Regions from separate parts of the Lederbergia ruris genome, predicted to be linked through region 3. Evidence: riboswitches for the same ligand, from Rfam matches in the RefSeq annotation. Region 3 holds a riboswitch; each other region holds the start of a gene.
What was found. A riboswitch is a leader RNA that binds a small molecule or an ion and turns the genes downstream of it on or off. The one in region 3 is predicted to bind thiamine pyrophosphate.

Region 1: it holds a riboswitch for thiamine pyrophosphate, as region 3 does, so the genes downstream of both, tenA (thiaminase II) here and KI363_RS02880 (thiamine phosphate synthase) in region 3, are expected to answer to the same signal.
Region 2: it holds a riboswitch for thiamine pyrophosphate, as region 3 does, so the genes downstream of both, KI363_RS06405 (ABC transporter substrate-binding protein) here and KI363_RS02880 (thiamine phosphate synthase) in region 3, are expected to answer to the same signal.
Region 4: it holds a riboswitch for thiamine pyrophosphate, as region 3 does, so the genes downstream of both, KI363_RS14375 (ECF transporter S component) here and KI363_RS02880 (thiamine phosphate synthase) in region 3, are expected to answer to the same signal.

Annotation. Positions count from the first base shown of each region.
Region 1 is NZ_BORB01000034.1:32,343-34,543, reverse strand. Features, by position in the region: partial or broken gene tnpA (IS200/IS605 family transposase) at 1-12, shown strand, start outside; gene KI363_RS16585 (YxeA family protein) at 31-402, opposite strand; gene tenA (thiaminase II) at 523-1,209, opposite strand; TPP riboswitch at 1,319-1,422, opposite strand; gene KI363_RS16575 (hypothetical protein) at 1,536-1,823, opposite strand; gene mgtE (magnesium transporter) at 2,046-2,201, shown strand, end outside.
Region 2 is NZ_BORB01000008.1:92,867-95,067, forward strand. Features, by position in the region: gene KI363_RS06400 (hypothetical protein) at 308-538, shown strand; TPP riboswitch at 600-709, shown strand; gene KI363_RS06405 (ABC transporter substrate-binding protein) at 814-1,797, shown strand; gene KI363_RS06410 (thiamine-binding protein) at 1,810-2,100, shown strand; gene KI363_RS06415 (ABC transporter permease) at 2,100-2,201, shown strand, end outside.
Region 3 is NZ_BORB01000003.1:94,479-96,679, reverse strand. Features, by position in the region: gene KI363_RS02890 (thiazole synthase) at 1-422, opposite strand, end outside; gene thiS (sulfur carrier protein ThiS) at 425-625, opposite strand; gene KI363_RS02880 (thiamine phosphate synthase) at 653-1,255, opposite strand; TPP riboswitch at 1,357-1,465, opposite strand; gene KI363_RS02875 (glycerophosphodiester phosphodiesterase) at 1,660-2,201, opposite strand, start outside.
Region 4 is NZ_BORB01000026.1:53,994-56,194, reverse strand. Features, by position in the region: gene KI363_RS14385 (putative RNA methyltransferase) at 1-496, shown strand, start outside; gene KI363_RS14380 (methylated-DNA--[protein]-cysteine S-methyltransferase) at 531-1,037, shown strand; TPP riboswitch at 1,119-1,230, shown strand; gene KI363_RS14375 (ECF transporter S component) at 1,304-1,873, shown strand; gene KI363_RS14370 (ABC transporter ATP-binding protein) at 2,033-2,201, shown strand, end outside.

The DNA.
Region 1 (2,201 bases), on a different contig from region 3:
TTAAACCATTGATTTAGAAAACCAGGCTCTTCAATTAGAAGATGCCTGGTTTTCTAGCTTTTCCCTTACCTCATCTGGGAGCTCTTCCCATAATACCTCTTCCCAAGTTTTGATATATTTTCCTTTCGAATCGACTCGGAGAAAAGCTAAATCCCGCAATTCCCCTCCAGCATAGAAGGTGACCGTTCGTTCTTTTCCCGATTCATCAAAACCGGAAAGCGTATAATCAAACCCGCCTGGAGAACGCGGGGTGCCTTTTTCCGTTATTTGAACGTAAATATCTTTCCTCGGAACAAGAGGATTAAATCGATCCGTAACCTCATTATGAAAAATGAGAGAGGCGGCCACCAAACTCCCAACGAGTATGAATATAGTAAGTAAACCAATGAGCCAGCTTTTCATTCGCTCCCTTCCTTTCTCCTTGTTTATTGCTAAGTTTAGCAAGGAGTTTCACAGAGAGCGATCTAGATTACTTACACATAAATTACATTTTTGTAAGGATTATAAGATTTCATACTTAGATCAGGGTTGAACTACTGGCGTTTGTTCAGATAGCCACTTTTCCTCCTGATAAGCCATCTCCCAAAAAGCTAGCTCATACTCTTTAGCGATGACAAACTGTTCTTTAATTTTCTCCTTTTCTGCCACGGTAGCAGTGGCAACGATATGATTCAATAAGTCGATTTGCTCTTGTGTGGAGGATTGGAACCATTCACTAGCATAGGTTTCAATCCATTTTTGGTAGATCGGCTCTTTGGGTGTCGCATGTTCGTATGTTTTTCCAATATCTGCATAAAGCCAATAGCAAGGTAGCATTGCAGCAATCGTTTGGGCAAAGCTGCCAGAAAGAGCGGCTCGATACAAATGGGATGTATAGGCATAGGCAGTTGGCGCTGGACGGAAGTTTTCCATTTCATCTTCTGTAATATTCAAGATTTTGGCGTGTTCCTCGTGAACGGTTAGCTCTGCCTGGGCCGTTAACTGGGCTTTTTTAGCCAATAATGCCGTATGGCTAAAGTCATCAGCCTGTGCAGCAGCCAGCGCGTGGACTTTTCCGTAATGTTTTAAGTAGTAAATATCCTGGAGAATGTAATATTTAAATTTTTCTAAAGGTAAATCTCCTTGGACGATCCCTAATACGAAGGGATGCTTCAAACTAAGCTCCCAGCTGTGTTCAGTAGCTTGTCTTAATTCCTCTGTAAAATGCATAAAAAAATCCTCCTCTAATTCATCATCGTTTCCGACTGACGGGAGAAGGGTGGTGTTTTTTCCCGAAAAGAATGCTCTGCGCTCGTAGCAAAACAAAGGGGCCTCTCAGGATAAAAATTTTCCACTTCCCTCCGCTGGTATTAACCAGTTCAGGTTCTAAGGGTCCTAAAGAATTCTTTAATCTCAGCCGCAATGGCTCCCCTAGCAGAAACAAATGATTTGATTTTTTGAAAAACTCATATCGATCTTAACATAATAAACCAGAATGTCAAATACTGGCAGAGACCGTGTGTAAAATAGCGTATGCCTTCCTGCTCATTCTGTATCTAGTAACCGGAGGCAGCAGAGGAAAGAATAAGTACAATCCAGAATCCTATTTTATATACAAACGTTAAGGTCCCTAAAATAATTCCTGTGATTGCAAATCCCTTTTTCACCGGGTTCCGCATACCGATAAATCCAAAGATGATAGCCAGTAGCCATAAAGGTAATGTAAACCAACCAATAAAAGGAATGACACCCAGAATAATACCAATAATTCCTAGTACCATTGCAGCTGTTGCAAGGCCGTTTGTTTCTTCTTTTTGAATAATTATTTTTTCTGTATTGTCCATAAACAACACTCCACTTCTCATAAATAAGTAAATTAAAAATACCATCCTTATCATAAGGTGTATTTCAGAATATTTCAATAGAATCAGAGAGATTAATAGTATAAATATCCTGGATAATATGTTTTGGTTTATATAAACCAACAATCGTCCAACAGCATGGAAATGGTTTGACTAAAGAAAAAAGGGGATATAGATGAGTATGGGAAGTAGAGGAGGGTTCGAATGTTAAGTGACAGGGAATGTGAGCAATTAGCCCTTGAAGTCGTTGAATACATGAATAATGAAAAGTTTAACGAAGTGAATGATCTTTTAAAAGAGAAGCATCCCTATAATTTAAGTGTGATCTTTCAAAGCTTACCAGAAAAATATAGAGCCCCA
Region 2 (2,201 bases), on a different contig from region 3:
AGCGATCTCGTGAATGGGGATGCGCCTTTTTTGTGCAGAGGTAGATTTTTGAATGCTTATATTGTGAAAAAAATGCGGAAATAAAAAGGGAAGTTAGAAAGCACCATCAAAAAATATTTTCACTTATGAAGTAAGATGAAACCTTACCAAATGGGTTTTCGTATACATTATAAAGGAATAAATGTATACCTTGAATGAAGTATCAAGAATCCTCTGGTAATCTCTGGAATTAATAGTAAAATGAACAATGTTGTCATAAACATCAATGAATAACGATTTAGAAAACAATGAGAGGGGTGAAAAGCTTATGGAAAGAAATATGACATTAAAAGATTGGATTATTACAATGATTTTGCTTGCACTTCCGATTGTAAATATTGTTATGCTGATTATATGGGCGGTAGATAAAGATGAGCCGCGTAATTTATTTGCTAAGGCTTATTTAATTGTCATGGCAGGAGCATTCGTACTTGTTATTATATTTTATATCATTATGCTAGTAATTATTTTTGCTTTTTCTGCCGCCTTTGCCTATTGAGAAGTCGTCAATCTGGCTTTAGACGAATAATCTGCTATAATAAAATATGAAAATCATACTATATGGAATGTAGGGGAACCGGTTATGCCGGTTGAGAGTGCATCCTTGAGATGCTGACCCTTAGAACCTGCCCTGGTTAAGACCAGCGAAGGGAACATGGATTCATTCATAATTAAATGATGAATGTTCTTTCAAGATGCCCAGGTTCAAACGAATTTGGGCATCTTTTTCATGTTTAGGGGTTGCATTTCTGGAAGAACATGGAGGGAAAAAAGATGAAAAAGTGGTTAGGTATTGCTTTAGTTATGGTTCTTTTGCTTGCTGGTTGTAGTGGAGCAACAGAAGAGAAAAGTGAGACAGGCGAGAAAAAGGTATCGATCGTGCTTGATTGGACACCGAATACCAATCATACGGGGCTATATGTAGCACGTGATAAAGGGTATTTTAAAGAAGAGGGCTTGGATGTCGAAATTATTCTGCCTGGTGAAGCGGGAGCGGACCAGTTAGTCGCATCGGGTAAATCTGAATTTGGCATTAGTGCCCAAGAAAGTTTAACGGAAGCAAGAGCCCAAGATATTCCGATTGTGTCGATTGGGGCAATTATTCAACATAATACTTCAGGTCTCGCCTCACCCGTTGAGAAAAATATTAAAAAGCCGAGTGATTTTGAAGGAAAGACATACGGCGGCTGGGGCGCACCAGTTGAGCAAGCGGTTCTGACTTCTTTGATGGATGCTGATGGCGGAGATTTCGATAAAGTTGATGTAGTCAATATGGGTGATACCGATTTCTTTACAGCCGTGCAAAGAGATATCGATTTTGCGTGGATTTATTATGCTTGGACTGGTGTAGAAGCGGAGTTGCGCGGGGATGATTTAAATATGATTTACCTTACGGATTACTCGGACAAGCTTGATTATTACACCCCAGTGATTTCCACGAGTGAGAAAATGATTGAGAAAGATCCCGATACGGTAAAAGCCTTTATGAAGGCTGTCTCAAAAGGGTACCAACTGGCAATCGATAATCCAGAGGAAGCAGCTGAGGTTTTGATCAAGGCGGAACCCGATCTTGATGAGGAACTTGTGCGCAAAAGCCAAGAATGGTTGGCAACTCGTTATCAAGATGATGCTGCGCGTTGGGGAGAGCAGAAGCAAGAAATTTGGCAGAACTATATGGATTGGATGTTAGAGAAAAAGGTCCTTGAAAAGGAAATCGATGTAAAACAAGCTTTCACCAATGAATTTTTACCCGAATAAGGAGGAAGAAAGATGGCGAATGCATTAGTAAGTATTCAAATTATCCCGAAATTAGCCAGTGGAGGGGATACTTATCCACTTGTGGATGAGGCGATCAAAGTCATTGCGGAATCAGGGGTCTCATACGAAGTTCATCCATTAGAAACAACGATGGAAGGTGATCTATCGTATATCATGCAAATCATTGAAAAAATGAATCAAAGAATGATTGAGTTAGGGAGTATCAGTATTATTTCTCAAGTAAAAATTGTCTATAAACCAGATGGGATTACGATGGGGTCGCTTACGGAGAAATATCGATAATGGGAGCGATTTGGAGGAAAGGGTGGAGACCGATGGCGGTTCTCCTCTTCCTACTTATGATCTGGGAGGGCGCTGTCCGACTTTTGAACACCCCTAGTTGG
Region 3 (2,201 bases):
TTAGCAAGAACGACATCATCCGAAGTATAGGTTAAAACGGTAAACCCTTCTTCAAGAAGCATTTCCGATGCCCTTAATGTTTCGACTGGATCGGGTAAAAGTGATTTTTCACAGCCAATGATTTCAACCTTTACCATATCGCATAAGCCAGAAGCCTTCGCTAATTTAGCCGTTCTCACCGCTTCTTCTGCTGTTTTCGCACCTGCCGTGTTTGGGAGAAGAGTGTATTGGGACAAGTCCAGCATTTCTAAAAAATTAGGTTGGGACGGTTCAAACACATTCATTCTTCTTAATGCGAAAGTTAAGATTTCCGCCTCAGAAACTTTAACAGCCTCTTTTTGTATTGCAAATGATGGATATTTTCCTGTACCTAATAAAAGTCTGGATGTAAAACTTTTTTCTCCTATTTTTAGTGAACTCATCTTCATCCTCCTCCTACAAAATGGATCATTTCTATTTCATCCCGCTCATGAATCGCACGTTGATATTCCTCTTTGGGAACAATTTCCCGATTGACTTCCACAATTACAACCCTTTCAGACAGTGTCAAATGTTCTAGAAGTTGTTGGACACTCTGGATGTTTTTTGGCAGTTGATAAGATTGTCCATTTAAAATAATCTCCATCCAAGATTCATTTCCTTTCATCAACTATTAATTTAGCGCTTGACAGGCATGATAATATTGTTCTGCCATTCTTGCAGGCTCGTGTGCTTCAAATATTGTCGACATGACCGCAAATCCTTTAATACCTAGTTTGGCTAAAGTTTGCAGATGTTCAGGCTTGATTCCGCCAATCGCATATACATCGATTGGTACTTGATCAGTGATCGCCTTAAGCGTTTGAACTCCTCGGGCTGGAACTCCTGGCTTGCAGTTTGTTGGGAACACATGACCATACAGCAGCCAATCAGCTGCAGAATGGCTTGCCTCGAAAGCCTCTTGTTCAGAATGAATCGATTTTCCAATTTGAAGATGTGGAAAATTATTTTTTACTTCTTGAACATCTAAACCATGACCCGGTAACTGCACCTTGGGAATATCCATCACAACCGCAACATCTACCCGATCATTGACCACTAACTTCTCTCTTTGTACTCCAGCTGCGATGACATGTTCAAGCAAGCGGATTTGTTCTCGAACTGTTTTCGATCGCTCTCTAATGATAAAGAAATCAACATACGGATCCATTTCAATCATATGTTGAGCTAAGGTATTAACATCCAAGCAGTCATTCGTGACAACCAATCTCTTCAATACAACCCTCCTTAACAATACAAAAACCACTTTCCAACAGTAGGGAAAGTGGTAGATGAAAAGCCCCGCTTACTCAGCAAAAGGCTGATCCATGACGGGTTGTTCGCTATTCCACACTTCCCTACGCAGGCACCAACCTGTTCAGGTTATAAGGGTATCAGAGTTCCACTCTTCTCTCAGTCCTTTTCAAGGATTCCCCTAGTGATTTTTTATATGAAATTATGATACTCACCAATATACTAGCATAAAGAATAACTAAATGTAAGGGGTTCAATATAGAGCCATTAATATGATACTTATTTTCTATCCCCCTCAAGAATTGATTTATTCAAACGTTTGTTCGATTACCAGTCTTTCTTCCAGATGTCACCGTTTATTTTAGATAAATAAATATAATATTGCTTCTAATTCATTTCCACTCCTGCCGGATTGGCATCGACAATCCATTTCGTATAATCGGTTATGATTCCATCTACTCCCAGGTTAAGGGCCTTCTGCATTTTTCTTGGATCGCGAATGGTCCAAGCCATTACCTTTTTATCTCTTTTATGAATTTCTTCCACATCTCTTGGTCGTAAGTAGTGAATGTTATAATTCACATAGGTTGCATAATCGGCAATGTCATCTAATTGTTGACTTGAAAGTGGATGCTCAGCTCTTGAAACAAGTACGGCCACTGGAATTTTCGGGAGTAACTCGTGCATTTTCTTCATCGATTCAAAATTCATAGATTGGATGATTACATTATTTGTATTATTATATTGCTCAATAAGTTCGGCAAGGATTTCCTCAATCCCTGCATTGGCTTCTGGCTCCTTAATTTCAATAATAATCCCAATTTGGTGGAGCATAGTGTCCAATAGCTCCTCTAGCGTAATGATTTTTTCCCCTTTAAAAGAAGCATTAAATTTGCTTCCCGCATCTAATTCCTTTAATTCTTCTAATG
Region 4 (2,201 bases), on a different contig from region 3:
AGGGATTGGCCTTGATATTTCTAAAGAAGGCGTGATAATGGCCGCCAAACATTACGAACAACCGATTTGGTTAGTCGGAGATTTGGCCTATTCACCGATCGCGGATCAATCGATTGACGTTATTCTTAATATTTTGTCCCCTTCTAATTATCAGGAATTTAAAAGGATTTTAACTCGGAATGGCCTAGTGTTAAAGGTCGTCCCTCGTACAAATTATTTAAAGGAATTACGCGAAGCTTTTTTTGTACAGGACGAAAAAAAGGAGTACAGCAACGCCGATACCATTTCTTTATTTCAAAAGCATTTCCAAGTTTTGGAGAGGTTTCACTTTCATGATACCAAAAAACTTACGAAGGACGAATTAGAGAATTTAGTTAGCATGACCCCGCTTTCATGGTCAGCAGATCCAGAACGAAAGGAAGCGTTTATGAAGCAAGAATCTTGTAACATCACGATTGATTTAGAGATTTTAGTAGGGAAGAACAACATTGAATGAGCGATGTTGTTTGCTCTTTTAAGGAGGGAAAAGGATGACAGAGACTATTTATTACAGTCAAATGGAAACTGAGGACGGGGATGTTTTCCTCGCTACAACCACGCAAGGGCTTTGTTATGTGAGTCCGCAAAATGAAGGTATGCAAGAATTAAAGAGTTGGTTGGAGCGCCATTATCCAGAAGCTCAATTAGTCAAAGATAAGGAAAAACTATCTTTTTACGAGACTCAGCTGCAAGAATTTTTAGATGGAGCACGTGAAGAATTTGCTCTACCCGTTGAATTGATTGGCACAGATTTTCAAAAAGCGGTCTGGACAGAGCTGCGAAACATCCCTTTCGGGGAAATCCATACTTATTCGCAAATTGCGGAAAGGATCGGTAATCCAAAGGCGGTTCGTGCGGTTGGAAGTGCCATCGGGGCCAACCCGCTTCTTTTCGTTGTTCCATGCCACCGAGTCGTGCGGAAAAATGGGGAAATGGGCGGTTTTCGTGGTGGACTTCCGATGAAGGAAAAACTATTGAAGTTGGAAGGACATGGATGATCTTTTTTATGGAAATATAATTAAATTTTACGAAACATTTGCTTTATTTTGAAGTCTATTGTATAGTAAGGCTAATTACATAAAAGTCCGTCCGGGTGCTTGAGGAATCAGGCTGAGATAGTAGCTATTATCCGCTACTGACCGTTAATCTGATCTGGGTAATGCCAGCGTAGAGAGTGATACATTTATCATAGGGCCCTTCTCGTCGTCTGTGCATTTTGAGACGGCTTTTTTGTATTTTCAAAAAAAGAGGGGGTTGAGGAAGGTTGAAAAAATTAAAATTTACGGATTTATTGATTACTGTCATGCTTGGGGTTGTTTTTGGAATTACGATGAAATTCTGGGATGATTTATATACCTTTATTAAGCCAATGCTGCCTATGGCTCGTCAATTAATTTACGGAATGTGGTTTATGGTCGGACCTTTTGCCTTTTTATTAATTCGGAAACCTGGTGTAGCTTTGCTAGCAAGTATTGCAGCTGCAGGTCTTTCCGCTTTTATTGGGCATGGGATCGAGGTCCTTATATACGGATTTATGCAAGGACTGGGAGCTGAATTGTTGTTTGCTGCCTTTCGTTATAAACGTTTTGGCATCATCGTCGCTGGGTTAGCAGGGGTGGCATCCTGTGCGGCTGGCTTCTTTTTAGATTGGTTTTATGGATATGCCAATTTGGAAACTTGGGCCCTGTTTGTAAAGTATGGATTGCGTGTTATTAGTGCGTTCCTATTCACTGGCATATTTGCGTATTACATTGTCAAAGCATTAGAAACAACAGGTGTGACCAATCTTATTCGCCCCGTTGCAAAAGAAGAATATACAGCACTTGATAAATAGGTAGAAAATACAGCTGTTAAAGAGAAACAGGGCTGTAAATCTGGGAGACGATCGATGATTGAACGTTAATAATGTGTCCAGAGCGATTGGGCGCCGAGTTCCAGCCCGTTAAGCGCAGATTTTCGTTAGACTGATAGATTAGAAAAAGGGAGTCGACATATGGAACAGCAACAGGAAACAAAGTCACTTGGTGTCACGAATCTTCGTTTGAAATTTCCCAATGAGCCTTCCTTCATTTTTAAGGATCTGTCTTTCTCCGTTGCACCGGGGGAGAAGGTTTTATTGCTAGGCCCAAGTGGCTGTGGGAAATCAACCTTGCTCCAAGTTT